One region of the Collinsella sp. CLA-ER-H2 genome, then DNA from elsewhere that is predicted to be linked to it. Evidence: riboswitches for the same ligand, from Rfam matches in the RefSeq annotation. Region 1 holds a riboswitch; the other holds the start of a gene.
What was found. Region 1 has a riboswitch for thiamine pyrophosphate ahead of thiC (phosphomethylpyrimidine synthase ThiC). Riboswitches for the same ligand answer to the same signal wherever they lie in the genome.

Region 1 (15,429 bases):
CCTTTCTCCAAATACCAAAACAAGCGCCCAAAGCAATGCGCCATATCGCTAAAGCGATTTTTCAACCGCTAGTTTTACACATTCCCCACCGTGTGCGGTGCCATGTAGCTAATTTGCAAAGAAGTGACGCGCCATGCACTTGGCGCCCAACGTCTCCCTCCGGATGTTGCCCTGCGAACCATCGATCCAGGCCTTCAGGCTCATAGGGACGTCCTCGACCCTTGCAGCATCGAACTCGGGCGCGAGGGCAAGTAAAGCATGCGCGATAGCATTGAACATAATGGATACTCCTCATATATAGGCGCAGAGCCGCCAAATTGATAGAAGGAGCCCCGCCGGACAACCCCGGCGGGGCTCGGACTCAGCCACAGTCGCGGCATCATATATGCGGGCGGAACGTAGGGGCCACCGATGTTAAGAAGTGTCAGCAAGCATAACGAAAGGTAGGGACCCCGTGCGCCCGTTATGTATCACGCGGATGGGCCGCGCGGATACCAAGGGAAGGAGGCGCTAGGCCTGGGCGGCAGCAGAGCTGGGGCCCTGGACCTTTGCCCACGTCTTGAGCGACAGCGTATCGATCTCGATAAAGCCGGCGCTGGCCTTCTCGTCAAACGTGGTGTCGCGGTCGTAGGTAGCCAGGCCGTAGTCGTAGAGGCTGAAGGGACTCTTGCGGCCGACGACATGGCAGTTGCCCTTAAAGAACTTCAGACGGACAGTGCCGGTCACGAACTTCTGGGTATCGGCCATAAAGGCGTCGAGCGCGTTCTTGAGCGGGCTGTACCACTGGCCGTTGTACACGGCGGTGGCCCAATCCTGCTCGAGCTTGATCTTGGTCTTGAGCAGGTCGCCCTCGACGCAGATGTCCTCGAGCGCCTTGTGGGCGGTGATGAGCGTCAGGGCGCCGGGAACCTCATAGCACTCGCGGCTCTTGAGGCCCACCAGACGATCCTCGACCAGGTCAAGACGGCCAAAGCCGTTGTCGCCCGAAATCTTGTTGAGGGCGATGACGATCTCGGAGAGCTTCATCTTCTTGCCGTCGACGGCGACAGGCTTGCCGGCCTCAAACTCGATCTCGGTATAGGTCGGGGTGTCAGGCGTGTCCTCGGGGTTCTTGGTCATAACCCAAGCGTCATCGAGCGGCTCATTCCAAGGGTCCTCCAGGTGACCGCACTCGATGGCGCGACCCCACAGGTTGTCGTCGATGGAGTAGGGGTTGTCGTTGGCGCCCTCGGGAACCGGCACGTTGTGGGCGTGGGCATAGGCGACCTCGTCGGGACGGCACTTCAGGTCCCACTCGCGAACCGGGGCGATAACCTTGAGCTCGGGGTCGAGGGCCTTGACGGCGGCCTCAAAACGGACCTGGTCGTTACCCTTGCCGGTGCAGCCGTGGGCGACGTAGGTCGCGCCAAACTCGTGGGCGACCTCAACAAGCTTCTTGGCAAGCAGCGGGCGAGACAGGGCGGAGAGCAGCGGGTACTTGTTCTCGTACATGGAGTTTGCTGCGATGGCTTTGGTCAGGAACTCATCGGAGAACTCGTCGCGCAGGTCGAGCACCTGGCAATCGAGAACGCCCAGGTCGAGCGCCTTCTGCTTCTTGGCATCCAGTCCGGTCTCTTCCTGGCCCACGTTGCCGCAGACACAAACGACATCGAGATTCTTCTCGTCCTGGAGCCACTTGACACATACGGATGTATCAAGACCACCGGAATATGCGAGAACGACTTTTTCCTTGCTCATGGCTGTTTCCTTTCGCCCTTGGTAGCTAGTTAGAACATCGGTCAGTTGCAAGTCACCTTGAGGTCAAAAACCGTGCAATATCAGGTTATTCAGCAGAATGCATCACAGGCATGCCCTAGAAACATGCGGCTATGTCGTGCTAAGACCCAACGACCTCAAAATGACTCTGTTGAGGCAATTCGCCCCATGCGGACAGAGACGATTGTTATCGTCGTCGGGAAATTGCGCGCTGGCGTCGGATGGCATTGTCTGCAGTGGTGATGATCTTTACGAACTGCATCTGCCTCTCCTTTCACGTATCGCCGGGCGCAATTCAAATATCGTAAACGGTACCTTTTACTCGGTAAGCGGTTGTTTTCCGTCTCCGTTTTCGATGGTCGCTATATTACGCTAAAGTGCCCGCAGCACAAGCGACAAATTCAAATTTCTGAAAAGTTTTTTCATTACTTTGTGAAGCGTGGTGCAAATACGCACCATTCCTGCGAAAATACGCTCAACTACTAGTTGATGGTTATAACGTCTGAAACAATCTCGAAACGAAAGGCGCATTTTTATGCAAACTTACGAATCGGACGCCAATATCGGAAACATTAAGATTCTCGCCGTCGATATGGACAAGACGCTGCTGACCGACGAGCGCGTGCTGCCCCAGGGTCTTGATGAGCGCCTGGACAAGCTCGCCGACGCCGGCATCGTATTCTGCCCCGCCAGCGGACGTCCCGCCCCCAAGCTCGAGGAGATGTTCGAGGGCATCAAGAACCGCCTCGCCTTTTGTCCCGACAACGGAGCTTGCGTGATCTGTCGCGGCAGCTATATCTATAAGAGCAATATTGACGTGGAGCTGTATCAGCAGGTCTTGAACCGTGCCTCGGAGGATCCTCGCGCTGTCCCCGTCCTGTGCTGCTTCGACGAGTTCTACGTGCTTGCCCGCGACCATCAATACCACGACGAGATCAGCGTCTACTACAACACAATCAACTACGTCGACAGCTTTGAGGGCATCGATTTCGAGTCCAACAAGATTTCGGTCTTCTTCCCAGGCTACGACGCCGAGCCCGCTTTCCGCGAGACCTATAGCCCCGAGTTCTCGGACAAGCTCTACGTCACCAACGCTGGGCGCGAGTGGATCGACTTTATGAACCTGGGCGTCGACAAGGGCGCCGGCATCGCTCACCTGTGCGAGCACCTGGGCATCGATATTGCCGATGCTGCCGCCGTGGGCGATACGTACAACGACATCCCCATGCTCGAGCGCGTCGGTCACAGCTTTATCGTGGACAATGCCGAAGAGCACATGAACGTGCACGCCAAGTGGCGCATTCCGAGCAACAACGACGGGGGCGTACTGACGCTCATCGACGCCATCTTGGCGGCTCGTTAACGCAACCTGTCGGACCTGGCCGGGCGACGCGGGTAAGTTTTTCGTTCGGTCAGGTCCTGGGCTCGCTCGAAGGCCACATTAAGTGGCCTTCGGCTCGTGCGGAATCTACGAAAAACTTACCCGCATCGCCCGGCCAGGTCCTGCGGTGACTTGCTTGCCGCATGGATGGCGTCTTGGCGTCTGGATACTTGGCTGATAGTTTGGAATGAAGGGGGCTCCTTGTTGGCAAGGAGCCCCCTTCTGTTTTGGTTACTTTGGGGTTGTTGGTATGTCTTTACTTGGCATCGGCCCAGGTTATGCCGGTGCTGGCTTCGGCGATTAGGGGAACGCGGAGGTCCACTACGTGTTCCATGACGTCGCGGACCATGGTGGTTAGGCGCTCGACTTCGTCGATGGGGCATTCAAAGTCCAATTCGTCGTGCACCTGTAAGATCATGTGGGCGGCAAAGCCTTCTTCTTCCAAGCGACGACTTACGCGGGCCATGGCGATCTTGATGATGTCTGCTGCGGTGCCCTGCATAGGATGGTTCATGGCCGTGCGCTCGCCAAAGCCGCGGAGTTGCGGGTTTTTGGCCTTGAGCTCCGGAATATGACGACGGCGGCCGTACATGGTCTCGGCGTAGCCCGTCTGCTTGGCGCGTGCCACCACGTTGTCGAGGAACGTGCGCACGCCCGGGTAGGCCTCGTAGTAGCGGTCGATCATGTCGCGTGCCTCGGCCATCGAGATATGCAGCGACTGCGACAGGCCGTAGGCCTGCTGGCCATACACGATGCCAAAGTTCACGGCCTTGGCGCGACTGCGCAAGTCGGGCGTTACCTCGGACACCGGCACACCAAACACGCGCGCCGCCGTCTCGGCATGGAAGTCCTCGCCCTCGTTAAAGGCGCGCACCAAGTGCTCGTCACCCGAGAGATGCGCCAGCAGACGCAGCTCGATCTGCGAGTAGTCCACCGCCAAAAAGACGCTTCCCTCGCCTGCCGAAAACGCCGTCTTGACGGTACGACCCAGCTCCGAGCGCGTCGGGATGTTCTGCAGGTTCGGGTCGCTCGAGGACAGACGCCCCGTTGCTGTGATGGTCTGGTTGTACGTAGTGTGCACACGACCGTCACCACGGCGTAGCGGGCCCAGCGTGTCCAGATAGGTGGACTTGATTTTGGACTTCTCACGCCAGTCCAAAATCAGGCGCACGATCTCGTGGTCGCGGGCAAGGTCACTCAGCACCTTGGCGTTGGTCGAATAATAGCCGCGCTTAGTCTTCTTGAGGCCCTTGGTCGGAAGCCCCATCACATCAAAGAGCACATGCGACAGCTGCATGGGACTGCCAATATTAAAGGTCTCGTCACCCGCCAGGTCACGAATGCTGCGCTCGACCTCGGCAATCTGAGTCGCCAGGCCCTCGGACAGACTATGCAGACGGTCGGGGTCTACGAGCATGCCCGCGCGCTCCATCTTGGCAAGCACCGGCACAAGCGGCATCTCGATGCCGTCGAACACGTTGGTGGCGTTCTCACGGGCCATGCGGTCGCGCAGCGGTGCGACCAGCGCCAGCGTCAAGGCCGCCGTGCGAGCGGCGGGCGCAGGAGCGTCCTCACCGGCACCCTCTGCACCGCGCGCCGCAGGCAGCGCCATCTGCAGATAGGTATCGGCCAGATACGCCTCGTCAAACTCGGAGCGGTCGGAATCCAACAGGTAGGCGGCAACCACGGTATCGAAGATGCGCGTGGAATCAACTGCCAGCGGATCCATGAGCTCGGGCTCGGAGGAATCGATGGGCGAAAGCTCATGCAGCAGCGCTTTCATATCCGGGCTCGCCACGCGGCCCTCCATAAACAGGCGCGCAAGCACGCCGGCAATCACGCCGTGAGCGAAGTTGAAGCCATCGACCACGGCAGGCGCACCGCCATCGCCCTCCTCAAGTGCAAGCAGTCCTTTGGGCGTCGCCAGCCACAGCGTGCGTGTCAGGCCAAAAAGCGCGCCCTCCTCCTTGTCATCGTCCACCACGGCGGCAACCCACTCGCCTGCCTTGATCGCACGCGAAACCTCTGCGGCAGCGGCAGCGAGCGCCTCGGCATCGCCGGCGGCAGCGCGCATAACGTGGGGAATCTCAAACGTGCTGGCAGTGGCCGCAGCCCCGCCCTCGCCGCCGATCAGCGCCAAGAAACGGTTCTGCATGGCGGTGATACCAAGCGTACCCAGCGCCGCGGAAACCTCATCGGCAGAAAACGCCGGGAAGGACGTCGCCTCAAAATCGAGCTCAACGGGCGCATCGGTGCGGATGGTCGCCACCTTACGGCTCAGCAGCGCGTCGTCGATGTGTGCGCGCAGGTTTTCGCCCATCTTGCCCTTGACCTCGTCGGCGTGTGCGATGACCTCGTCCAGGCTACCGTACTGCGCAATGAGCGCGCTCGCCTTTTTGGGGCCGATGCCCGGTACGCCGGGGATGTTATCGGACGTATCGCCCTTCAGACCATAAAAATCGGGCACGAGCGCCGGCGTGATGCCGTGATATAGATCGTCCACGCTCTCGGGCGTCATGATCGCCACGTCGGACAGGCCCTTGCGGGTCGAGACCACGTTGACGTGCTCGGTCACGAGCTGATACATATCGCGATCACCGGTCACCAGCAGCATGTCACAGCCGGCCTGCTCGCCCAGGCGCGCCATGGTCCCCAGGATATCGTCGCCTTCCCAGCCCTCGGACTGCAGAATCGGCACGTTGAGCGCGCCGAGCAGCTCCTTGATCATCGGAAACTGCGCGTGCAGATCGGGGTCCATGGGCGGGCGCTGCGCCTTATACTGCGGCAGCATCTCCATGCGCACGCGCGGCTTGCCCTTATCAAACGCCACGACCACACCGTCGGGGTTAAAGGCATCGATCATCTTGAGAAACATGTTCAGAAAGCCAAAGATCGCGTTGGTGGGGCGACCGTCCGGCGCGTTCATGGTCGGCGGCACGGCGTGGAAGGCGCGATGCATGAGTGAGTTACCGTCGATAACGGCAAAAGTGCGGCGCTTGTCAGACATATTGAATACCTCGCTTTGGGCTGGGCACGGTTTGCTCACTCCAGTTTACACGCTCCCCGCCCCGCGACTACCGCACATCAGCCCCTGCCACCGTGAGCCCGCGCGTGATACGATGGCTCACGGTACATCAACCAGCACGATCGATCCGAAAGGAGCCTGCGTCATGGAGCGTCCCTGCGCATGGAAAAAGTACACACCACAGCAAATCGAGGAGCTCGAGGAGCTTTGCCGCGGCTATAAGCAGTTTTTGAGTGAGAACAAGACCGAGCGCCTGTGCGTCAAGGCAGGCATCAAGATGGCCGAGAAGGCGGGATACGTCGACCTGGAGACCGTAATCGCCGAAGGCCGCGAGCTCAAGGCAGGCGACAAGGTGTACGCCGCCAACCACGGCAAGGACCTTATGCTCGTCAACCTGGGCACCGCCCCGCTCGAGCAGGGCTTTAACATCCTGGGCGCCCACGTGGACTCGCCGCGCCTGGACCTTAAGCAGAACCCCGCCTTCGAGGCCGGCGACATGGCCTATCTCGACACGCACTACTATGGCGGCGTCAAGAGCTACCACTGGGTGGCCTCCCCGCTCGCACTCGTAGGCGTCATCTGCAAAAAGGACGGCACCACCGTCGACATCAACATCGGTGACAAGGTCGACGATCCGGTCTTTACCATCTCCGATCTGCTGATCCACCTCTCGAGCGAGCAGATGGCCAAGCCCGCCAAGGACGCCGTCGATGCCGAGGTCCTCGACGTGATCGTGGGCGGCCGTCCCGTCAAGTTTGACGAGGACGACAAGGACGCCCCCAAGGAGCCCGTCAAGCAGATGTTCCTGGACATCCTCAAGGAGCAGTACGACGTCGAGGAGGAGGACTTCCTCTCCGCCGAGATCGAGGTCGTGCCCGCCGGCCCGGCCCGTGACATGGGCCTCGACCGCTCCATGATTCTGGGCTATGGCCACGACGACCGTGTCTGTGCCTATCCGTCCATGCTCGCCCAGATCAACGTCGCCAACGTGGAGCGCACGAGCATCACACTCATCGTCGACAAGGAGGAGATCGGCTCCGTGGGCGCCACCGGCATGACGAGCCGCTTCTTCGAGAACACCGTCGCCGAGATCATGACGCTCGCCGGCGAGGATAGCCCGCTGGCCCTGCGCCGCGCACTCGCCCACAGCCGCATGCTCTCCTCTGACGTGTCCGCCGGCTTCGACCCGGGCTACGCCGGCAAGTTCGAAACCAAGAACGCAGCCTTTATGGGTCGCGGTCTGTGCTTTAACAAGTACACGGGCAGCCGCGGCAAGGGCGGCTCCAACGACGCCGATGCCGAGTACGTGGCCCTCGTCCGCGACATCATGGACGAGGCCGGCGTGGACTTCCAGACCTGCGAGCTCGGCCGCGTCAACGCGGGCGGCGGTGGCACCATCGCCTACATCATGGCCAAGTACGGCATGAATGTCATCGACTCCGGTGTTGCCGTCCTGTCCATGCACGCCCTGTGGGAGGTCGCCAACAAGGCCGACATCTACGAGGCCTATCGCGGCTACAAGGCCTTCCTCGAGCGCGCCTAACCAACCCTTCATCAGTTGCGGTGAAATACGGACTAAACTGGCCTATAAACGGCCAAAACAGACCGTATTCCACCGCAACTTCCTTTTTGACAGAGGAGAGTCCATGCTGCAGGTCATCATTTCGCCCGCCAAGCAGATGCGCTCGGCCCAAGATGCTTTTGAAGTCCTGGGCATTCCGCCCTTTGCGCGCGAGACGGCTCGACTGCATCGCGCGTTGCTAGATATTGAGCGAAATGAAGGCAGCGGCGGCCTGCAGGCGCTATGGAACGTGAGTGACAAACTGCTGGGGCCTTGCCTCAACACCCTGCATGAGTTCGAGCCCATCTTGGAAAACGGCGACCTCGACAATCCCGATATCGCCCGCAATACCTCCCCCGCCGTCATGTCCTATCACGGCATTCAATACCAGAGCATGGCACCCGAGGTGATGGATGCCGCGCAGCTCGCATGGCTGCAAGACCATCTGTGGATCCTCTCGGGCCTTTACGGATGCGTACGCCCCTTTCATGCCGTCGAACCGTATCGGCTGGAGATGGGTGCGAAGCTCGCCGTTGACGATGCCCGAGACCTCTACGCGTTTTGGAGCGACAAGCTCGCGCGGGTTATCGCCCCGGCAGGTTCAAACACCACGATCGTCAACCTCGCCAGCGTAGAGTATGCCAAAGCCGTTCTGCCCCACCTCGCGGGCGACGCCACAGCCGTCACGTGCCTCTTTGGCGAGGGTATCCGCAACGGGAAGCCCATCCAACGGTCGACCGCCAGCAAAAAGGCGCGCGGCTCCATGGTGCGGTGGATGGCAGAAAACAAGCTCGAGGATGCAAGCGAACTTACCGCATTCAACATCGGCTATCGCCACGTCCCCGAGCTCTCATACCTAGGCACCCTCGTGTTCATCAACGAACAGATGCTCTAGAGCCGGCACCCAACACTGACCCGCTCAGCCTTCTCTATATAACTTGCGGTGGAATAATTCCTATTTGAGCCTTTTTCGCACAATCAGGAACTATTCCACCGCAACTTTTATGAATTGGCTGCTAGGCTCGACACCTATTCAGCTAGACCGTCGGCCTTTGCAATCCCGTTTGTCGAACCGTCCTGATAGACAATCTTGACGTGCTCGACCTCGGACACCGCAACACCCGACGGGGGCTCCAGGCGCCATTCCGTCAGCGCGATATCCATCGTCGTGGCCACATCCCCTTGATCTTTGAGCTTCACCGTCAACGTTTTGAACGTCGCATCATACGTCACGCGTTCGATTTCCTCACCAGGAATAGACCCACCACTCAGCTGCAACTGCACAAACTCATCGCACGGGTACCAATAATCGCCCGGAACGGCGAGCGTATTGGCATTACCGCCAGTACTCCTCACCGTCATAATCGGTAGGCTATCATCAGCCTCGAACTCCCATGCAGCGCCGCCGCGACCACCAAACGTCCAGATACAAAAGGCAATCACCAGCACGGCAAGCACCGCAAAACCGATCGCGACAAGGCCATGGTGCGCACGGCTTTCCTCGGCCGATACATCCCATTGCGTCTCTCGATATAGATGCTTGTCTTCCATGTTCGCCTCCCCACAGGCACGCTCGTTAGGCCAATCGTACCCATTCGAGCTATACTTGAGCCCATTACATAAACGGGGGGCTTGCAGGACAAGACGGCAGGCTGAGATTGGGCGCGCCCGCCCTGACCCGCAAACCTGATATGGGTAATGCCAACGAAGGGAGCCGTGCCAATGAGCACACAGACCGAGCCCAAGCTCGTCACGCAAATCGACTTCGCCCGCGCCGGGCAGATCACACCGCAGATGAAGGAGGTCGCCGAGCGCGAGCATCGCGACCCCGAGTACATCCGCGAGCGCGTGGCCGACGGCCGCATCGCCATTCCTGCCAACATCGTGCACATCAAAAAAGGCATGCGCGCCTTTGGCGTCGGTGAGGGCCTGTCCACCAAGGTCAACGTGAACTTGGGCATCTCGGGCGACAAGGCCGATGCCGCCGAGGAATGGAAGAAGGTCAAGATCGCCGAGGACTTTGGCGCCGACGCCATCATGGACCTCTCCAACTCGGGCAAGACGCGCCAGTTCCGCCAGCAGCTCATCGACGAGACGCCGCTCATGGTAGGTACCGTCCCCATGTACGACGCCATCGGCTACATGGAAAAGCCGCTGGTCAAGCTTACCAAGGACGACCTGTTCGAGGTCGTGCGCGCGCACGCCGAGGACGGCGTGGACTTTATGACCATCCACTGCGGCATCAACAAGTCGGTCACAAAGACCTTTAAGGAGACAGGCCGCCTCATGAACATCGTGAGCCGCGGCGGCTCGCTGCTGTTTGGCTGGATGGAGGTCACCGGTAACGAGAACCCGTTCTATGAGTTCTACGACGAGCTGCTCGAAATCTGCCACGAGTACGACGTGACGATTTCGCTCGGCGACTCCTGTCGCCCGGGCTGCCTCTACGACTCCAACGACGCCACCGAGACCGCCGAGATGATCGAGCTGGGCAAGCTGTGCAAGCGCGCATGGGCCGCCGGCGTCCAGGTTATGGTCGAGGGTCCGGGCCACATGGCGCTCGACGAGATCGCCGCCAACATGAAGCTGCAGAAGCGCCTGTGCCACAACGCCCCGTTCTATGTGCTCGGGCCGCTGGTGACCGATATCGGCGTGGGCTACGACCACATCACCGCTGCCATCGGCGGCGCTATCTCCGCCAGCTCCGGCGCCGACTTCCTGTGCTACGTGACGCCGGCCGAGCACTTGTGCCTGCCCAACGCCCAGGACGTGCTCGACGGCCTCATGGCCACCAAGATTGCCGCACACGCCGCCGACATCGCCAAAAAGGTGCCCCACGCCCGCGACATGGACGACAAGATGGGCCAGGCACGCCGCAAGCTCGACTGGGACGCCATGTGGAAGTGCGCGCTCGACCCGGTTACGGGCAAGAAGCGCTACGAGGAGTCCCCCGCCGCCACCGAGGGCACTTGCACCATGTGTGGCAAGATGTGCGCCGTCCGCACCGTCAACAAGATCTTCGAGGGCACCACGATCGACCTCGGCATGGAGGACTAACCCTGTCGCCGCGGCCGCTTCTGGCGGCGAGCTGGTGCCTGTCAATTGTTGACTTGTGAACATTTACTTACACTTGCGTAGAGATTGCATCGCCCGCCCGGGTTCGGCATAGAGTCGGCCCGGGCATCTTTATAATGCTGGCTTAAAGACCCATTTGATTCCGACCGAACAAGGGAGCGAACATGGATCGTAGTAAGGTACCTGCCGTCCTGTCCATCGCGGGATCCGATTCCAGCGGCGGCGCCGGCATTCAGGCCGACATCAAGACCATCACGGCGCACCGCCTGTATGCCGAGACGGCCATCACCGCCATCACAGCGCAAAACACCCTGGGCGTTACCGCCGTGCAGGATATCTCGCCAGATATCGTAGCCGCGCAAATTGACGCCGTTTTTGACGATATCCGCCCCAGCGCCGTCAAGATCGGCATGGTTTCTTCTGTCGAGATTATCGAAGTCATCGCCGACCGCTTGAGCGCCTGGAACGCAACGAACGTGGTCGTCGACCCCGTCATGGTCGCCACCTCGGGCGCGCGGCTGATTGCCGAAGATGCCGCCGAGGCGCTCACCCGCCGCCTGTTCCCGCTAGCGACGGTTATCACGCCCAATATTCCCGAGGCCATGGCACTGCTCGACTATGAGGTCGACTCCGAGCGCACGCAGCAAAATGCTGCCATGCTCCTCACCCGCCGCTTTGGTTGCGCATCCCTCGTTAAGGGTGGGCATCTTGTCAACGAGGCCAACGATGTACTGGCCGAACCCGCGCCACTCGATGACGAGGGCAACCATCTGGGAGATCCACTCACCACGTGGTTCCGCCACAAGCGCATCGAGACCGACAACACGCACGGCACCGGATGCACGCTCTCGTCCGCCATCGCCTGCGCGCTGGCTCAGGGCATGGATCTTGCCGACGCCGTCAACGCCGGCAAGGCCTACCTAACCGGCGCTCTGGCCGCCGGCTTTGACATGGGCAAAGGCTCCGGCCCCGTCAACCACATGTGGCAGTATTAAGATTCGCAGTCCAAAGCCACCGCAAAGGCGCCCGTCCCCTTTGCGGTGGCTTGGGGTCGCGCTACTCTCCGAGCATCTCTTGGAGCTTGGCCGCCACGGCGTGACCCAGGCTCTCATGGCTTTCGGGCATCATATGCAGATAGTCGATATCGCCCGGCTCGGCAAACTCCGCTGCATTCAAAAAGTCGCAGCCAAACTGCTCGGCTACGTGCGCATAGTATTCAGCAAAATGCTCCGAGGCCTCGACGGAACGCTCGTCAAAATCGGTCATATATACATCGGCGATCTGCGGCTTAATCTTGATAGGCGCCATCAGCAGAATGCGCGGACAAGGCGCAGCGTCGGTCCACGGAAACGCGCGGACGGCGCGAATCAGCGCCATGGTGCCACGGGCAATATCGGAGGCCGTCACACCAAAGACCGTCTTGCAATCGTTGGTTCCCAGCATAATAACGATCGCATCCAGCGGCTTATGGGCCTCGAGCAGCATCGGCAGTGCGCGGATGCCGTTAAGATTGGTGTTCAGATGGCACATGTCGTCGCGTACCGTCGTGCGGCCGTTGAGGCCTTCTTCAATTACATGCCAGCCCTCGCCTAAGTCACGTTGGGCCACGCCGCACCAGCGCACATCCTGCGCATAGCGCACCGCGGTGCCGTCGCGCATGCCCGCCGGATCGTAACCATAGGTGTTGCTGTCGCCAAAGCATAGAACGTTTTTCATCGTAAGCCCCTCGCTCAGTAAAAAACCGACGGAAGCAGCCTCTCCCGCCGGCTCGACCCATCTGTCAGCACGTACCGATTACAGGTACTTGCGCCAGTCGTCCTCGTCCTCATCATCCTCGGTAGCAGCTTGGATCTGCTCGGCGGCGCGAGCTGCCGCAGCGCGAGCGGCAACCTGGGCATAGGACTCCTCGTTGCGCTCGGGGAAGTTTGCCAGCACGTGCTCGAACTTGGCAAAATCCTCATCCCAGCGCGTAGAAGGCACGGCAAAGAAGACTTGCTTGACCTTAAAGTCGCCCGACGCGAGCTCCTTGCGGAAGAGCTCGGCCACGGCCTCTGCGTCAAAGCCGTTGTTGTCGCAGCCCCAAGCGCCCAGCACGAGCTTCTCGCGACCTAGCTCGTCGCAGATGGCAAGCACAAAGCGAATGCGGTCGCGCAGGGCATCCAGCAGAGCATCGTCGCTCACGCGATACTCCTGGCGGGCGCGCTTAACGTTGGGCGCGGCGGCCACGATCACGTCGGCGTATGCATGCACGTGGTTGCGGTCGAAGCGCACCGCAGGCACCACTAGGGCGCGGTTACGATAGAGCTCGCAGTTGATGTTGCGGCGACGGTTCTCGCCGTACCATTTGCGCTGCTTATCGAGAACGTTGTACAGATACGAATCGGCGCACAGTGTGGCCTCCTGGCCCAGATAACCCTGAATATAGCCACCGCCCGGGTTGGTGAACGAGGCAAAGGCGAGCACGGCCATGTCGCAGAACTGCGCATAGCCACGACCGTTGTCCAAGATGGCCTGCGTGGCGGAGGCATCGAGCACGGTGACCTCAGGCAGGGACGCAGCAGGCTCCTCAGCAGGCGCGGACTCAGCTTCGGCGATTTCCTCGGCAGGCTCCTCGACGGGCTCAGGAGCTGCCTCGACCTCGGCAGCCTCCGCGCCCTCGACGTCCTCGGCAACCTGTTCTTCGGTGGCCACAGCACTCTGAACCTTGGCCTTCATCGCCGCGACAAAGCCGGCAGGCATACCGTCAAACTCGCGAACACCGGCAAGCGAACGCTCGATATCCTTGGCGCACGCTTCGGACACAGTTGCCACGTGACGCTCGGCGGCCTTGGCACGGGCCTCGCGCTTGGGATTGGGCTGACCCGCTCGGTTGGACCTGCGGTTACGGTTCCTGTTGTCGACGTCTGCCATACGTGGCCACCTTTCCTGTCGCTGCCGCTATCGGCTTTTTCCCATCCATGATACCCCGCCGCGCACAAAAAAGACGGCCCCGAAGGACCGCCTTTCGCATCGTTTTACCGTGTCCGGCAGGAAGCGTCGCAATGCCGCGCTTTAATCGCGACGGCCGAGGATGTTCAAAATGCGCAAAAACACGTTGATAATATCCACGAACAGGTTAGAGGCCATAAGCACGGCATTGGGCAGTGTGGGCGGCACCGTCGTGGCAACATAGGTGTCATAGCCAATAAACCCGGCGAACACCACGATCACGATCAGGTCGGTGATGGTCTGCGAGACGCCCATGAACATCAGCACGATCTCAACCAGAATAGTTGCGAGCAGAATGCCAAAACCGATGCCATATACGCGCTGGAAAAACTTGGGGAACGTCACGCCCAAGGCGCCAAAGACAAAGGTGATGGCGGCCGTGGCGATAAAGGCAGTGTTGATGGTGGGCAGGTCGTAGTTGGCAAGGCCAAACGACGCGGTCAGGCCAAAGGTACTCGCAAAGATTACGTAGCCCACAAGGGACAGGCCCACGGACTGCTTGCTGGCGGCGGCCGACATCATGACCATGCCGACGATGGTCAAAATAAACGAGCCAAAGACCAGCGGCAGGGCGGCGCCGCTCATCATCATGCGCGCAAACGACATGGTGCTCGTAAAGTAGACGCCGGCGCCCATGGCGCAAAAGCCCAAGAAGATCAGGGCAGACATGGCGAGATTGTACGCGCGCGGCGACATCTCCTTGGCGCGGCTTGCGCCGCTCTCGACGGGGCCGTTCTGATAGCCCTGGATATCGTTCATAGGTTCGTCCTTTCAAAAAGTGCCGTGAAAGACGGCGCAGCAGGTGACAAGATTCCTGTCATTGTACCCGAATGCCGTACGTCCTTACCCACGGCGCTCGCCCTCGAGCGTACGGTCGAATGCCCACACCCACCAACGCATCAGATGGGCCTGCGAACCATCTGGTCGTTCGCGCGTCTGGTCCTCCAGATACAACTCGGTCGCGTGCCCGCCAAAACGCACCTTATAGGTTGCCGTACGGATGCCGTGAACCGTCAGGCCAAACCCAGTGGTCGAGACAATCTCGTCAATCGTAAAGCAACGACCGTCGACCCAGCAGACGGTGACCGGCACGACCTGTCCGCCCGCGAGGATGCGAGCCACGACGTCCACATACTGCTTGTGCACGCGCCGAGTTTTGCCATCTGTCTGTCGATATTCCATGCCTCCTATTATCGAACGCATGTTTGCATGTTGTAAAGCGAACAGACTGTGGTTTTGGAGTGTCGTAGTAATCGCACGTGTCCGCATGGCGTGTTAGCAAAAAGAACACCCGCGGTCAACAGGGCTAATATTCAATTTTAGTGCCAAAAAGTTCACTTCTCCCATCAGAACTCGGTAAAGAAACCCACAGGAGGTGATACGATTTATCATGTTTTTGTAACGTGTCTGCAAACTTCGAGAAAGCCCATATATGGACGTAACGTTCTCAACCTTCCTCGGCCAAATTGTGTCGAACCCAGTCCTTGCCGTCACCGTGATCCTCGCGTTGGGCGCCATCTTCGTCAATGGATGGACCGACGCGCCCAACGCCATCGCGACCTGCGTCACTACGCGTTGCATGCCCGCCCGCGCCGCCATTCTCATGAGCGCCGCATTCAACTTCCTCGGTGTGCTCATCATGAC
Region 2 (15,429 bases), on a different contig from region 1:
GTAATTGCGTTCGCAGGTAGAGCCAATGGCGGAAATATCTCCAATGTGCTCAATCATGGTCGCAAAGGCCAGTGGCATGATGGTGATAATGGCCGTCGTGGCAAGACTGCTATCGAACTGCGGTCCAAAGAGCGCGAACACGGTGTTGTCCCACACGACAGGTAGACCGACCCACGGCGCGGCGGCAACCCCCGAAAAATCAACCTCGCCCAGCACCGCCGCAACGGCATAGCTCACCACAACGCCCAGCAGAATCGGCACGATCTTGACCATGCCGCGGCCCCAAATGTTGCAGATGATGATCACGGCAACGGCAATAGCAGCAACAAACCAGTTGGTCTGGCAGTTGGCGATAGCAGAGCTTGCCAAGATCAGGCCGATGGAAATGACGATGGGACCGGTCACCACCGGCGGGAAGAAACGCATGACACGCTTGGCGCCAAAGGCGCGGAACAGGGCCGCAAGCACCGGATAGAGCAGGCCGGCACAAGCTACGCCCAGGCAAGCGTAGGGCAAAAGCTCAGCCTCGCCGTTGGGCGCAATGGCGGCATAACCCGCGATAAAGGCAAACGAGGAGCCCAGGAACGCGGGCACCTTACCGCGCGATAGAAAATGAAACAGCAGCGTGCCGATGCCGGCGAACAGAAGCGTCGCCGAAACGGAAAGGCCGGTGAGCACGGGCACGAGCACCGTGGCTCCGAACATCGCAAACATGTGTTGCAAACCCAACACAAACATGCGCGGGCGGCCGAGCGACGATGCATCGTAGATGGCATCGGTGACGGCGGGCGTCGAAGACTGGGACATGGAAGTCCTTTCGAATGGAAGGGCGATCAGGCATATCGGATAACCTGCCCGAACGATACGATCCGAACCATTGTACGCGATATGCAGTACCTCGCACGCGCCGCCACCTGCAAACGCTAGCGCTATTTCCAAACGCGCTCGGCAATACGCCTGACCAGCGCAATCTTTGCCCACTGCTCGTCCTCGGTCAGCTTATTGCCAATCTCGCAGCTGGCAAAGCCACACTGCGGAGACAGATACAGGTTCTCGAGCGGCACGTACTTTGCCGCCTCGCGGATGCGCTCGACGATAACATCCTCGTTCTCGAGCTCTGCCGCCTTGGTGGTCACCAAGCCCAGCACGACCTTCTTGCCGGGAGCAACGTACTTGAGCGGCTCAAAACCACCGGCGCGGGGCGTGTCGAACTCCAGATAGAACGCGTCAACGTCCTCATGCGCAAACAGGTACGGCGCGATGGGGTCGTAGCCGCCCTCAAAAGCGTAGGTGGAGTGGTAGTTGCCGCGGCATACATGCGTGTTGATAACCAGATCGTCGGGCTTGCCCTCGATGGCGGCATTGTTGAGCGCCACGCCCAGCTCGCTTACCTTTTGTAGGTCGACCGGGCTCATGCCGGTTTTGGCAACAAAATCGGTATCGCAGTAGATGCCCCAGGTGCAGTCATCAAACTGGATGTTGCGGCAGCCCGCGGCATACAAGTCGGCAATCACGGTGCGGTATGCTGCGGCAATGGCATCGACGAGCTCTTCGTCGGTCTTGTAGACGGCGTGCAGGCTCTCCTGCTGGCCATCGCAGCGGTCGAGTGTGACTTCGGAGAACGTCTGGATCGGCGCCGGAATGGTCTGGCGCGCGACCTGGCCCTCTCCCTCGAGCGACTTGATAAATTTGAAGTGCTCGACGAACGGATGATTCTCGCCGCTAATGGGACCGGTTACCACGGCGGTGTCGGCGGTAGTCTCCTCATCGTGGAACATGTAGCCCGTGCGCGAGGCGCGGCGCTCAATGCCGTTGAGGCCCCACATAAAATCGAGGTGCCAGTAGCTGCGGCGGAGCTCGCCATCGGTAATCACCTGCAGGCCGGCAGCCTTCTGCTTGGCCACTAAGTCGCGGATGGCCTCGTCCTCGACGGCCTTAAGGCCGGAAGCGTCGAGTTTACCCGCGACATAGGCGGCACGGGCGTCCTTTACAGCCTGCGGACGAAGAAAACTGCCGACGATATCGGCACGAAACGGCGCGTTCGGTTGAATCGAAGTGCTCATAGATATCTCCCTTTGCATTGGTTGCTTTACTGGGACAGAGTATGAGCGCTCATATGGACATCGTAAAATATATGTTTATAACAGTTTGATATAGATGCTTCCTATATCAGTCTGGATTGCCATAAAGAGACTTGAACCGTGCGGAGCACAGCACCCTAGATATGCTGACGAATCGCGTCGATATAGGCCCGACCGTAGCGCGTAAGTGTCGTGTTCTTGCGTGTGATGATGCCAATCTCCATGTATTCGTCCACATCGAGCGGGATGGAGATAATACCGGGACCGTTGAGCTCGTGGCTAATCACGCCCGAGCAGACCGTGTAGCCGTTGAGGCCCATGGCCAGGTTGAACAGCGTCGCACGGTCGCGCACGCGGATATTCTTGCGGCGCTCAAAGGTCGAGGTCAGCTCCTCGGAATAGTAAAACGAGTTGTAGCTACCCTGCTCATAGGACAGGAACGGGTAGTCTTCCAAGTCCTCGAGCGTCACACTCGAGCGACCCGCCAGCGGATGGTCGGAGCACACAAAGACATGCGGCGTAGCGCAGAAGAGTCCTTCGAATACGAGCTCGTTGGCCGCCAGCATGCGCTCGATGACCTCGCGATTGTGCTCCGACAGATACAGGATGCCGAGCTCGCTTTTCATATGCGCGACGTCCTCGATAATCTCGTGGGTCTGCTCCTCGCGCAGGGTAAAGTCGTAGCGCGCGGCATCGAACTCGCGGATCACATCGACAAATGCATTAACGGCAAAGGAATAATGCTGGCAGCTCACACTAAAGTGCGGCACCTGCTCGGACGTGCCTTTGTACTTGCCCTCGAGCAGGTCGGCCTGGTCGAGCACCTGGCGCGCGTAGCCCAAGAAGGTCTCGCCTTCCTCGGACACAATGACGCCCTTGTTGGTGCGCTCAAAGATGTGTACACCCATCTCGTTTTCGAGATCGCGAATTGACGCGGTAATCGAAGGCTGCGACACAAAGAGCCGGCGCGAGGCCTCGGTGATGCTGCCGCATTCGGCAACTTTGACGACATATCTGAGCTGCTGGAGCTTCATGGCTTTCTCCCTAGACGTTCGTGACGTCGAAACCCGTCGCGTCCATCTGACGCATAAACGACGGCATCTCCCCCGTCGCGGCGCAGGCGGCAATCTGATGCAGAGCCCCGGCAACCGCATCATCTGCCGCAGCGCCGATATGCCAGCGCGCGGCAGCCGTGACGGCCTCGTTGGCATTGGCGACTGCAACGGAATTGGGAACGGCATCGATCATGGGCAAATCGTTATCGGAATCGCCGAATACGGCCACCTCGTCGGGCGTCAGGCCCAAAGCGCGCGCCAGCTCCAGCGCAGCACAGCCCTTGTCCCAGCCGGTCGGAAGAACGTCGAACAGGCGCACGCGGTTGTTGGGAAACACGAGCGAGAGCTCCGGCACCTCGGCGGCAACACGCTCGCGCAGCCCGGCGAGCTCCTCGCGCGAACGGGTACTCCAGATATTCGCCTTGTATACCGGGGCATCGTCAACGACAGGGCGACAGGGAGCCTCTTCGCCCTTGAGCCACGCGTTGCCGCCTGACTCCATGGCGCGACGCACACGCTCGGGATCGCTTGTCACGCAATAGGCGTCGTTGTCCCAAAAGTCATCACCCAGACGGTAGACCTTCAAATAGGTATCGTCGGTCTCTTGCTCCAGGTAGTCGGCCAGGCGCATAAGGGCATCGTTATCAGTTGCGCGCGAGGCAACCGCCTCGCCATCGACAAACATCACCTGGCCGTTGCAAAACGCACCGGTCGAGAAGCACTCGGAGCGATTGCGGAACATCCAGCTCATCGCGGACGGCTGGCGACCCGAAACCGGGCCAAAATGCAGGCCCGCCGCCTGCATGGCATGAATGCCCTCGATGGCGCAGTCGCTGGCGCCATCGTGTCCAGCAGGAATCAGCGTATCGTCCATATCGGTCAGCACAAGTTTGATCATAAGGTCCCCTCGGTCATTCTTTATCCCGTCTATTGTAACGACCTGCCAATAAGGGACAGGTTTATCTTGGCAGGTTTTATCTGGGAAAATGCAGCGCCCCTGTTGCCACCTGCCAAAATAAACCTGTCCCATATTGGCAGGTGCGCTAGTATAGGGAACAACAGATTCGATGCGGGAGTGCCGGCGGTGCAAACCACAAGGCTGAGAGGGCATAGGGCCCAATCCTTTGAACCTGTCAGTTAATGCTGGCGTAGGGAGCATGCCGCCTTTACAGGGGCGCTGTCTATGCACAGCGCCCCTTTTCTATGCCAAGGAGGCATGTGCAGTGATTGATTCGGAACAGCTTAAGCAACATATGGTCAAGGCCGTGGAAGAGATTCGCGCCACCAATCCGATGGCCGGCTCCATCACCAACACGGTGACGATCGACTTTGTCGCCAACGCGCAGCTCGCCGTGGGCGGTTCGGCCGCCATGGTCTATCTGCCCGACGAGGGCGAGGCGCTCGTTGCCGGCGGCGGCGCCATCTATCTCAACATGGGCACGCTCTTCCCCATCTACGAGCAGACGATTCCCCGCGCGGCCAAGGCGGCACACGACGCCGGCAAGCCCTGGGTGCTCGATCCGGTGGGTCTGGGCATCGGTAGCCTGCGCACCCAGCTGGTAAACGAGCTCAAGCAGTACAAGCCCGCCATCGTACGCGGCAACGCCTCCGAGATCATCGCACTCTCCGGCCTGTGGGGTCTTGAGGGCGAGTCGGCCGATCTGAGCCGCGTACGTGGTGTCGATACCACCGACACGGTCGACGCCGCCCGCGATGCCGCCGTGGCGCTCGCTCGCTACACCGGCGGCGCCGTTGTGGTCTCGGGCGAAGTCGACCTGATTACCGACGGCACGACCGTGGCCAAATCCCACGGCGGCAGCCCGCTCATGTCCAAGATCACCGGCTGCGGTTGCTCGCAGGGCGGCGTGCTGGCCGTGTACGCCTGTGCTACCGATCCGTTTACGGCAGCAGTCTGCGGCACCGCCGTCTACAACGTTGCCGGCACGCGTGCCGCCGCCGTCGCCGATGCCCCGGCAAGCTTTAAGGTCGCCTTTATCGACGAGCTCTACCGCGCAACCGCCCAGGATATTGCCGACAACCGACTCGAGCTCGAGGAGGCATAAGCCATGTCCGAACCCGCAACCAATGCCGGCATGAACACGCTCGTCGCCGTGGCCATCGCCCCATGCGGCACCGGCGACGAGCTGTCCGCCGAGGTCGCCGAGGTCGTGCGCGTCATTCGCGAGAGCGGCCTTCCCAACCGCACCACCTCGATGTTCACCGAGATCGAGGGCGACTGGGACGAGGTCATGCAGGTCGTGCGCGACGCGACCTTTGTGTTGGCGAGCAAGGGCATCCGCACCGAAGTCGTGCTCAAAGCCGATATTCGACCCGGATTTACCGACACCATGACCGGCAAACTCAAGCGCATGGAAGCACAGATCAAAAAGCAGGAGGAAGCACAATGAGCATCCGCGACAACCTTGATATCTCGGCCTATCTGGTACTCGGCCCCGAAAACACCCTCGGACGCCCCGTGAGCGATGTGGTGGCCCAGGCACTCGACGCCGGCTTTACCTGCATCCAGGTGCGCTCCAAGGTGGCAAGCGCCCGCGAGATCATTGCGCTGACCGACGACGCCGCACAGGCAATCGCACAGGCCGGCAAGACCGGTCAGGTCGCCCTGTTAATCGATGACCGTCTGGACTGTGTGCTTGCCGCGCGCGAGCAGGGCATTGCCGTCGATGGCGTGCACGTAGGCCAGAGCGACATTCCCGTCGAGGTCTGCCGCAAGCTGCTGGGCCCCGATGCCATTGTGGGCCTTTCGGCCCGTTGCGAGGAGATGCTCGAGTACGTCAAGACCGCCGACATGAGCCTGGTCGACTACCTGGGCATCGGCCCGCTCCACGAGACCGAGACCAAGCGCGACTGCGGACGCGCGGCCGACGGCTCCATCATCACCAAGAGCTTTGAGGACCTGGCCGCACTCCACGCGGCAAGCCCCGTGCCCATCGTGGTGGGCGGCGGCGTCAAGACGGCCGACCTACCGCAGCTCAAGGCCACTGGCGTCGACGGCTTTTTCGTAGTGAGCGCCGTCTGCAGTGCCGACGACCCCCACGCCGCAGCCAAGGAGCTCGTCGATACCTGGCAGCAGGCATAAGCATAAGTCGAGCAGCCGATTTGCAGCTTCATATCTTCAGCAATGGAAAGCGCATCCCAGTTTGGACACCCATTCTGGGATGCGCTTTCCATATAGAGGCTTAACGGGAAACCGCATCCCAGTCTGAACGCATATTCCGGGACGAACTTTCCGAAACCCCACCGTTTGGGAAACTGTAGCCCGTTCTGAGCGCTCATTCTGGGACGCGCTTTCCGCCGAGTCCGCGGCAGCTTGTCCTACCCCGCCAGATACGCTTCCAACGCCGGCAAAGTCGCCTCTGCATCGTGGCGGCCGACCTGGTAGATGCGCTCGAGCTCATCCGGTTCGCGGCACAGCGACGGCACCTTCACCGATTCGCTCGGCCGCACCACAAAGATTTCCCCGGCAGCCTCTCGACGTGCCAGGTCATCGAGCGTGGCATTGTAGACCTCATGCCGATGCTCAAGCGCTGCAACAAACTCCGGATAGTGACGGAACACGCGCCGCAGCATGGGCATCACGCTGTTGGGCTGCTTCACAAAGCCCGCCGGCTGCGTGAGTACCACGATATTGCGGTCATACCCCTGCGCAAACAGCCATGAGCTGGGAATAGAATCAGCCACGCCACCATCCAGATACTTATGCCCGTCAATAGCAACGGGACGCGTCGCCACAGGAATGGCAGACGACGCCCGGATCCACTCGATATCGCGCTCGTCGCCATACGGTAGATCGTGGTAGACGGCCTTGCCCGTCTCGATATCGGTACACACGCACGTAAATCGCATGGGGCAGGCGCGATACGCCTCCAAGTCGATGGGATCGCGCTCGATAGGCACCTCGTGATAGGCAAAATCGGCATTGAACATATCGCCGGTTCGCAGCCAGCTGGTCACGCTCGCATAGCGCTTGTCGGCGCAATAAGCCTTGTTGTAACGAATGGCACGGCCGATCTGGCGCGATTTAAAGTTGTAGCCAAACGCCGCGCCCGCCGAGACACCCACCATATGGTCGCAGGTCAAACCGCGCTCCATCCAAACGTCGAGCACGCCCGCCGTATACATACCGCGGTAGCCGCCTCCCTCGAGCGCAAGCCCCACCGTGCGCGTCGTATCCGGCTGTGCCATGTGACCATCTCCGTTCCTGCGTTTTAAAACGGGACAAGTATACCCGTCAACATATATCGACTCAGTCGCATTTTTCATGCGCACCCAGGCGTTGCCGTTTGGCGAATAATAGCCGCCCACAGCATGTGCGCCCATATATAATTGTGCACTGTTGTCTATACTACTCAGCTGTTATCAACAGCGAACATTAGCCGGCAAAGTAACTCAACAACGCAGCAAGGCGGGGGCCTGGATACACGCAAGGCGCCGAGCAACGACGCGTGTACACTACGAGCTCGCCCGACGCCATCCGCCCCGACCTCAGAAAGCCGCTTACAACATGGACACCGCCAGCAATTACACCGAAACGCTCGAAAAGACCGTCCGTGACCTTCTCGAGCGTCAGGATGATCTGATTAGGACGGCCTTTACCGACCAGCTCACCGGACTTGGCAACCGCGGCGGCTTTGCCCGTTCCCTAGAGGAAATCTGGGAGCAGGAACTGCCCGTGACCATGGCGTTTATCGACATCGATAACCTTAAGCACTGCAACGACGTCTTTGGGCATGACGAGGGCAACCGCTATATCTTGCAGGTAAGTCTCTATCTCAAGCTGTATATGAAAGTGGACGAGGCGGCGTTTCGCATAGGCGGCGACGAGTTTGCCATCCTGTCTACGATTGCGACCGAGGACGACCTCGCCGAGCGCCTGGAACACTGCCGAACGGTCCTACTCAAAAACAACGATTCCGAGATGCCTCACTCGTTTAGCTACGGAGTGTCGCACGCCGACCCCGCCCTGGGTGAAGTCTCCAATCGCATGACACTCGATGCCGACCATCGCATGTACGACTACAAGCTACGCCATGCCATGCATCTTGATCGACGCAATATCGCGCAAGTCCACACCGACGACTTCGAAATAAGCGATCGCGTTTTTGACGCCTTTTCGATGCTCAACGAAGGCCGTTATTGCTTTATCGAGAACTTGGACAAACATCGCACCCTATGGTCACAAGGCGCCCTGCGCGATCTCGGTCTTCCTTCTGAGCATGTAGACAACTGCCACGATTACTGGAAAACGCGCGTCCACCCCGATGACCTTGAGGCCTACATCAACGACATCGACCAAATCTATAATGGCTCCAAACACCGCCGCGTCATGCAGTACCGCATGCGCAATGCCGCGGGCGACTACGTCCTCTGCCGCGCTCGCGGGTTTCGCATCGACGGCGACGGAAATACCCCCTCGCTCTATGTCGGCGAACTTGTTAACCACTCACTCGCCGAGACCGTCGACGCCGCCACGGGCCTCGGAACACAGCGTATGCTGATCAACGCTATCGATGCCTGCCGTCGCGACCGTTGCGAGACGGGGCTTATAGCGGTCCGCGTTTGTGGCACGGCAAAGTTCAACGAGCTCTACGGGGCCGAGGCTGTCGACAACATGCTCGCCGAATACGCAGGCCGCATGTTATCGATCACCCGCGGCAGAAGTCGCGTCTTCCGCTCGCGAAACGCCCAGTTCGTCGTGCTCAGCAACGATCTGGACCACGAGGCATTCGAGCAACTGACCCATCATCTTAAAGAGGCCGTTTTCGCTCCTGTTCGAATCGCGAACGACACCATTACCCCCGTCTGTCTTGTCGTCCCGGCCTTTTACGAGCGCTTAATCAATCAAGCGACCGCTGTTTTAGGCGAACTCGACCGTCGTCTTCGCACCGCCGGCGGGCTTGCACCCAACGACAGCCTCCCCATACCCGAGATTGAGCGCAAAAGCGCCGTCGCCGAACGCATCGATACGCTCACGGGCCTCTATCGACCCAGTGAGTTTATGCGGCGTGCCAACGCATTTCTTAAGACAAGGCACGGCGGCGCTTGGTGTATCGCCACCGTCGACATGGGTCATATGCGACTGTTTAACGAATGGCACGGACAGGCCGAGGGCGACCGCGTGCTCGCCGATGTGGGCACGGTCCTCAAAGACATCGAGAATGCCGAGATGGGCGTCGCAGGATACTGGGGCCAAGACGACTTTTGCATTCTCATCCCCTTTGAGCACGACACCGTCCATCAAATCTATAACCGCGTTCGCGCCGCCGTGGCCAAGCATGATGACGGCGTGGGTTTCTGGCCGTCCATGGGCGTTTGCCCCATCGACCCCAACGAGGAAATCACCATCGACGCGCAGGCCAAGGCCATGTTTACCAATCGGCGCGCCAAAAACGATTTTAAGGATCGCATCGCCGTCTTTCGCCCCGAGGAATACAAGCGCGAGGTGGCGTTTCACCGCACCCTCACCGAGTTCCAGTATGCGCTCTCAAACGACCGCATCACCTACTACCTGCAGCCCCAGGTTGATATGGAAACCGGCGAGATCATTGGCGCCGAAGCACTCACCCGCTGGATTGACAAAGATGGATCATTGATTCCACCTGCGTCCTTTATCCCGGCGCTCGAGGAAAGCGGCTTTGTGGTGACGCTCGACAAGTACATTTGGCAGGGTGTCGCCTCGTGGCTGCGCGAGCGCATCGATCGAGGACTTTGCGTGGTTCCGGTCTCGCTTAATGTGTCGCGCGTGGATATCCTTGCCTGCGACGTTGCCGAACATATGGAGGCGCTCGCCGCCCAATACAACCTACCGCCCGAGCTCATGCGTATCGAGATCACCGAGACGGCTTATACGGGGGAGTCCGAGGCCGTGGACAAACTGACAGCCGACCTGCACACCCGCGGCTTCTCGACCTATATGGACGATTTTGGCACCGGCCAGTCCACGCTCGCGATGCTCAAGAACGTCAACGTCGACGTCATCAAGCTCGACCGCACCTTTGTGCCCACCGACCGCGATCAAGGCCGCAGCGCGCAGATCGTGTCATCGATGCTCGAGATGGCGCAGTCGCTCCATCTGCCCGTCGTGGTCGAAGGCGTCGAGACAAATGAGCAGGCAAACATACTATGCCACATGGGCGCCCGCTACGCTCAGGGCTTCCTCTACTACTGCCCCATGCCGGCGAATGATTTTGAGGCATTGCTCGATGGTGGCAAAAACAACTGATACGCTCGCGCGCAAAACACCACCGCCGAAGGGGACATTTGTCTCCATTAGCTAACTTATATCCCCAATTCAAACCGAATTGGGGATATGATACGGAGCATCCTGTCACCCAAGGAGGTTATCCATCATGAACGAGTCATATCGCTTGGGCGAGCAATCGATTATTGCCTATCTTCAGCGACTTGCGAATGGTGTCTCGACCGCCGAACTCGATGTTTCCGTGCTGCCTGCTGAGCTACGCGCCGTTGGTGAGCAACTGCAAAAGACGCATGCCATCCTGCAACAAGAGCGCCAGCTGCTTGAGTGCAACGCCTATATCGATCCGCTCACCAACTTGGACAACCGTGGCGGACTCGACCGTCACGTCGAGCAGCTCTGGCGCAAAGGCGACCCCTTCACCTGCGCCTATATTGACATCGACCATCTCAAGCATTGCAATGATAGGTTTGGCCACGCCGAAGGCAATCGCTATATTCTGAGCATCTGTCGCACGCTCTCCGAAACCATGGAGCACGATGAGATGCTGTTCCGTATCGGTGGAGACGAGTTTGTGCTTATCTCGCTCTCTGCAAACGAGACTGAACTCGAGCAGCGCTTGGAGCAGGTACGTGCCGGGCTGATCGAGGCGAGCTCAGGTGGCAAGGCGCCCATGATCGCTAGCTTTAGCTTTGGCTGCTCGCGCGTCAATCCACTTGCCGGCGACACGCGTCGCCAGATGACGATGGATGCCGATCGCAAGATGTATCGCTATAAGCTTATGCATCGTGTGCAGCAACCGAAAGACAATGACGCGCCGCCACACCCAATTGCCGAGCAGCTTCCGTGCAACGACCGCGTATTCCAAGCGATCTCTATGAGCTCCGAGACGCGCTATCCGTTTATCCTCAATCTCGATACGGGCGAATCACAATGGTCGGTTAATGCCGTACGCGATTTTGACCTGCCCTCCCAGCATCCCTACAACTCACTCGACTTGTGGCTTGCCCGCGTTCACCCCGAGGACCGCGACAACGTACGCGCCGAGCTCGACATGGTGATAAACGGTACGTGGCACTTCCACTACATGCAGTATCGCGTGATGGATGCCACCGAAGCATACGTGCTTTGCGACTGCACGGGCTACCGCTTGGACGGCACCGATACCGAGCCCAACATGTACGTGGGCATGATTATCAACCGCAGCTTGGCAGATACGACCGATTCCGTGACCGGCCTGGGCGACATCCACGCCCTGGTCAACGCCATTGGCGAAATGCGTCGCGTCGCGCGCAAGGCGGGCTTGGTCGCCATTAAAATCGACGATATCGCTCAGGTCAATGCCCGCTTTGGCTTTGATGCGGGCGACCGCGTTTTGGCGGAGAGCGCCGCCTGCCTCATGGATTGTTCGCGCGGTAAGGGTCGTCTGTTCCGCTCGACCGGACCGATGTTCGTGGCGCTTTTCGACGAATTCGATCCCGAAGAGACCGACGCGATCGCAAAGGAAATCGAGCGGTTCCTGGGCTCTCCCGTGCTCTTTGGCTCGTTTGAATATCAGCCGCCCCTTCGCGTGGCCACGCTTCATCTGGATACCGTCGACCGACAGCCCGTTTCCATTTTGAACGAGCTCAAAGTGTTGCTCGGGAAAGCCGTGCAGGTGCCAGGTACCAAACTGGATTAGCACCACGCCCGCACCGCCTCCCCCATCGTGCGATAATCCTCTGCAGAAGTCACCAACAGCAGAGGAAGTTTGTGATGAAGGTTCTTTTGGTCAATGGCAGCCCCAAGGCAAACGGCAACACCGCTCGCGCGCTCGCCGAAGTCGCCGAGCAACTTAAAGCCGAGGGCATCGACAGCGAGGTATTCCAACTGGGCGCCAAGCCCATCCGCGACTGCATCGGCTGCGGTCAGTGCGGCAAGCTTGGCGGTCGCTGCACCTTTGACGACGACGTGGTGAACGAGCTCATCGCTGCCGCCGAGCAGGCAGATGGCTTTGTCTTTGGCTCCCCCGTCTACTATGCGCATCCCAGCGGACGCATTCTCTCGGCACTCGATCGCGCATTCTATGCCGGTAGCAAAGCTTTTGCACACAAGCCGGGCGCTGCCGTCGCCGTCGCCCGTCGCGGCGGTACGTCGACGACCTTCGACGTGCTCAATAAGTACTTCACCATCAACCAGATGCCTGTGGTAGCGTCCACGTACTGGAACAACGTGTTTGGCTGCGTGCCCGGCGACGCCGACGGAGATGCCGAGGGTCTGGCCACCATGCGCAACATCGGCAAGAACATGGCCTGGCTCCTGCATTGTATCGAGGCAGGACAGGCCGCCGGCATCGAAGCCCCCGAGGCCGACCGCGCCAGGACCAACTTCATTCGTTAGAACGGCGGAACATGAATATCCAGATTTTTGGCACCAAGAAGTCCTTCGATACCAAGAAGGCCCAGCGCTATTTTAAGGAGCGCCGCATCAAGGTGCAGTTTATCGACCTTAAGGAAAAGGAGATGAGCAAAGGCGAGCTCACGAGCGTGATGCAGGCGGTCGGCGGCATCGACAAGCTGCTCAACCCCAAGGCCAAGGACGAGGAGACGCTCGCGCTCATCCAGCACCTCACCCCTAGCCAGCGCTTCGACAAGTTGCTCGAGAACCAGCAGGTTCTAGCCGAGCCCATCGTGCGCAACGGCAAAAAGGCCACCGTCGGTTATTGCCCCGATGTATGGGGAGCCTGGGAGTAGCCTGTGTTATTTGCCGGCGCGTGGGTATAAGAGCAGGCGTTTGGCATAAGATTCAACTGTAAGCCATGTCTAACAAAGGAGGGCACATGCCCAACAAACCCGTGAAGATCATCATGCTTACCGGATACCTCGGTGCCGGCAAGACCACGCTGCTCAACCACATCCTCGCTAACGACGGCGGCATCCGCGCCGCCGTGATCGTCAACGATATCGGCGAGATCAACGTCGACGCCAGCCTCATCGCCGACGGCGGCCTTTCCGAGACCGACGACCTCATCCCGCTCACCAACGGCTGCATCTGCTGTACGCTTTCGGATGACCTGGCCAACCAGCTGCAGGGCATCGCCGATTCGGGCAAGTTCGACTACATCATCATCGAGGCATCGGGCATTTGCGAGCCCATCCCCATCGCCTACACCATCTCGAGCTTCTGCGACGAGGCCAAGGTAGGCGGCGAGCCCAAGCTCGCGCTCGATAACATCGTGGCCGTGGTCGACTGTGCCCGCATGTACGACGAGTTCAACGGCGGTCGCGACCTGCTGGCTGAGGATATCGACGAGGACGACATCGAAAGCCTGCTCATCCAGCAGATTGAATTCTGCTCCACGCTGATCCTCAACAAGACCGACACCGTGACGCCTGAGCAGATCGCCGAGCTCAAGGCCATCGTGCGCAGCCTGCAGAAGGACGCCGTGATCGTCGAGGCGCAAAACGGCGAGGTTCCCATGGAGGAGCTGCTCGACACCGACCGCTTCGACTTTATGCGCGCCTACAACTCCGCCGCTTGGATCGAGGCCATGGAGCATCCCGAGGAGCACGACGACCCCGAGGTGCTCGAGTACGACATCGAGACCTTTGTGTACTCGCGCCGCAAGCCGTTTGACCTGCAGAAGTTCACCGATTTTGTTGAGCAGGAGTGGCCCGACGAGGTCATCCGCGTCAAGGGTCCGCTGTGGCAGACCGGCGATCCGGACATGTGCTACATGTTTGAGCAGGCCGGCCACCAGATGCGTCTGATGGAGAACGGCCTGTTTGTCGACTCGGCGCCCGAGGGCGAGAAGCAGAAGATCATCGACGAGAACCCTGAGATCATGCAGATTTGGGACGACGAGACGGGCGACCGCATGACGAGCCTGTGCATCATCGGCCGTCACATGGACAAGGATGCGCTCATCGCCTCCCTCGATGCCTGCCTGACCGACTGGCACCGCGCCTAGGTTTATCCAAGCGGGCATTTTTCCGCCTACGTAACCGCCAAACCACCACGAAGGTGCCTGTCCCCTTCGTGGTGGTTTTTCGTTCTGAGCCAAGGAGATTCATGTTCAACATTGTGCTGTATGCGCCCGAGATTCCGGCCAATACGGGCAATATCGGCCGTACCTGCGTGGTCACCGGCGCCCGCCTACATCTGGTGGAGCCGCTGGGCTTTTCGCTCGATGACAAGACGGTACGTCGCGCCGGCCTGGGCTACTGGCAAAACTTGGACGTGGCGACCTATGCCGGCTGGGAGGATTTCCTTGCACGCAGCGGCCTCTCCCCCGCCGACGAGCGCCTGCATCTGCTGACCAAAAAGGCACGCCGCACCTATGCGCAGAGTACCTACCGCGATGGCGACTACTTGGTCTTTGGCAGCGAGAGCTCGGGGATTCCCGAGCCGCTGCTTGCCGCGGCGCCCGAGCGCTGCGAACGCATCCCCATGTTGCGCGATTGCGATTCGCTTGACAACGCCGAGGCCTGGGAAGCCCACGAGGAATCGCTCGGACATACCGAGAACAGCCACAAAGCCATCCTTCAACAGGATATCTGCGGCAACTTCGTCGACCCGGACGACTACCGCATCAGCGCACTCAACCTCTCCAACAGCGCTGCTATCGTCCTCTACGAGGCCCTGCGCCAAACAGGCTTTCCGGGAATGTGACCAAGGAACTGTCCCTTTGTCACATTCGGTTAGAGGTAGCGACCGGTGATGCTCTTGGAGCAGGCCGCGATGTCGCCCGGCGTGCCGGCGCAGACGACTCGCCCGCCCGCATCGCCACCGCCCGGGCCCATATCGATCACATAATCGGCATTACGGATAAGGTCGAGATCGTGTTCGATCACGACAACTGTGGCGCCCTTGGCGACAAGGCCGTCAAACACACCCAGCAACACCTGAACATCGAGCGGATGCAGGCCGATCGTGGGCTCGTCAAATACGAATACGGCATCGTCCTGCACGCGGCCCATCTCGCTCGCAAGCTTAAGACGCTGCGCCTCGCCGCCCGAAAGCGCCGGCGTGGGCTCACCGAGCGTGAGATAACCCAAGCCCAGGTCGTGCAAGGTCTGCAAGCGCGCCTGTACCT

Region 2: linked by a shared signal. The riboswitch ahead of thiM (hydroxyethylthiazole kinase) and the one ahead of thiC (phosphomethylpyrimidine synthase ThiC) in region 1 are both predicted to bind thiamine pyrophosphate.

Annotation. Positions count from the first base shown of each region.
Region 1 covers NZ_JBBNLO010000002.1:69,260-84,688, forward strand. Annotated here, with positions in the region: gene AAAX59_RS01100 (hypothetical protein) at 109-279, opposite strand; gene AAAX59_RS01105 (argininosuccinate synthase) at 511-1,737, opposite strand; gene AAAX59_RS01110 (HAD family hydrolase) at 2,291-3,118, shown strand; gene polA (DNA polymerase I) at 3,393-6,143, opposite strand; gene AAAX59_RS01120 (aminopeptidase) at 6,307-7,704, shown strand; gene AAAX59_RS01125 (YaaA family protein) at 7,808-8,617, shown strand; gene AAAX59_RS01130 (hypothetical protein) at 8,752-9,273, opposite strand; TPP riboswitch at 9,337-9,452, shown strand; gene thiC (phosphomethylpyrimidine synthase ThiC) at 9,445-10,779, shown strand; gene thiD (bifunctional hydroxymethylpyrimidine kinase/phosphomethylpyrimidine kinase) at 10,962-11,792, shown strand; gene AAAX59_RS01145 (SGNH/GDSL hydrolase family protein) at 11,854-12,513, opposite strand; gene AAAX59_RS01150 (TIGR02452 family protein) at 12,592-13,707, opposite strand; gene AAAX59_RS01155 (Bax inhibitor-1 family protein) at 13,849-14,544, opposite strand; gene AAAX59_RS01160 (hypothetical protein) at 14,629-14,967, opposite strand; gene AAAX59_RS01165 (inorganic phosphate transporter) at 15,218-15,429, shown strand, end outside.
Region 2 covers NZ_JBBNLO010000016.1:17,949-33,377, forward strand. Annotated here, with positions in the region: gene AAAX59_RS05925 (uracil-xanthine permease family protein) at 1-807, opposite strand, end outside; gene AAAX59_RS05930 (5-methyltetrahydropteroyltriglutamate--homocysteine S-methyltransferase) at 930-2,063, opposite strand; gene AAAX59_RS05935 (LysR family transcriptional regulator) at 2,219-3,115, opposite strand; gene AAAX59_RS05940 (HAD family hydrolase) at 3,126-4,034, opposite strand; TPP riboswitch at 4,198-4,308, shown strand; gene thiM (hydroxyethylthiazole kinase) at 4,360-5,199, shown strand; gene AAAX59_RS05950 (thiamine-binding protein) at 5,203-5,544, shown strand; gene AAAX59_RS05955 (thiamine phosphate synthase) at 5,541-6,236, shown strand; gene AAAX59_RS05960 (patatin family protein) at 6,473-7,342, opposite strand; gene AAAX59_RS05965 (EAL domain-containing protein) at 7,662-10,379, shown strand; gene AAAX59_RS05970 (diguanylate cyclase) at 10,507-12,036, shown strand; gene AAAX59_RS05975 (flavodoxin family protein) at 12,111-12,734, shown strand; gene AAAX59_RS05980 (ArsC/Spx/MgsR family protein) at 12,746-13,087, shown strand; gene AAAX59_RS05985 (GTP-binding protein) at 13,174-14,304, shown strand; gene AAAX59_RS05990 (tRNA (cytidine(34)-2'-O)-methyltransferase) at 14,406-15,005, shown strand; gene AAAX59_RS05995 (excinuclease ABC subunit UvrA) at 15,035-15,429, opposite strand, start outside.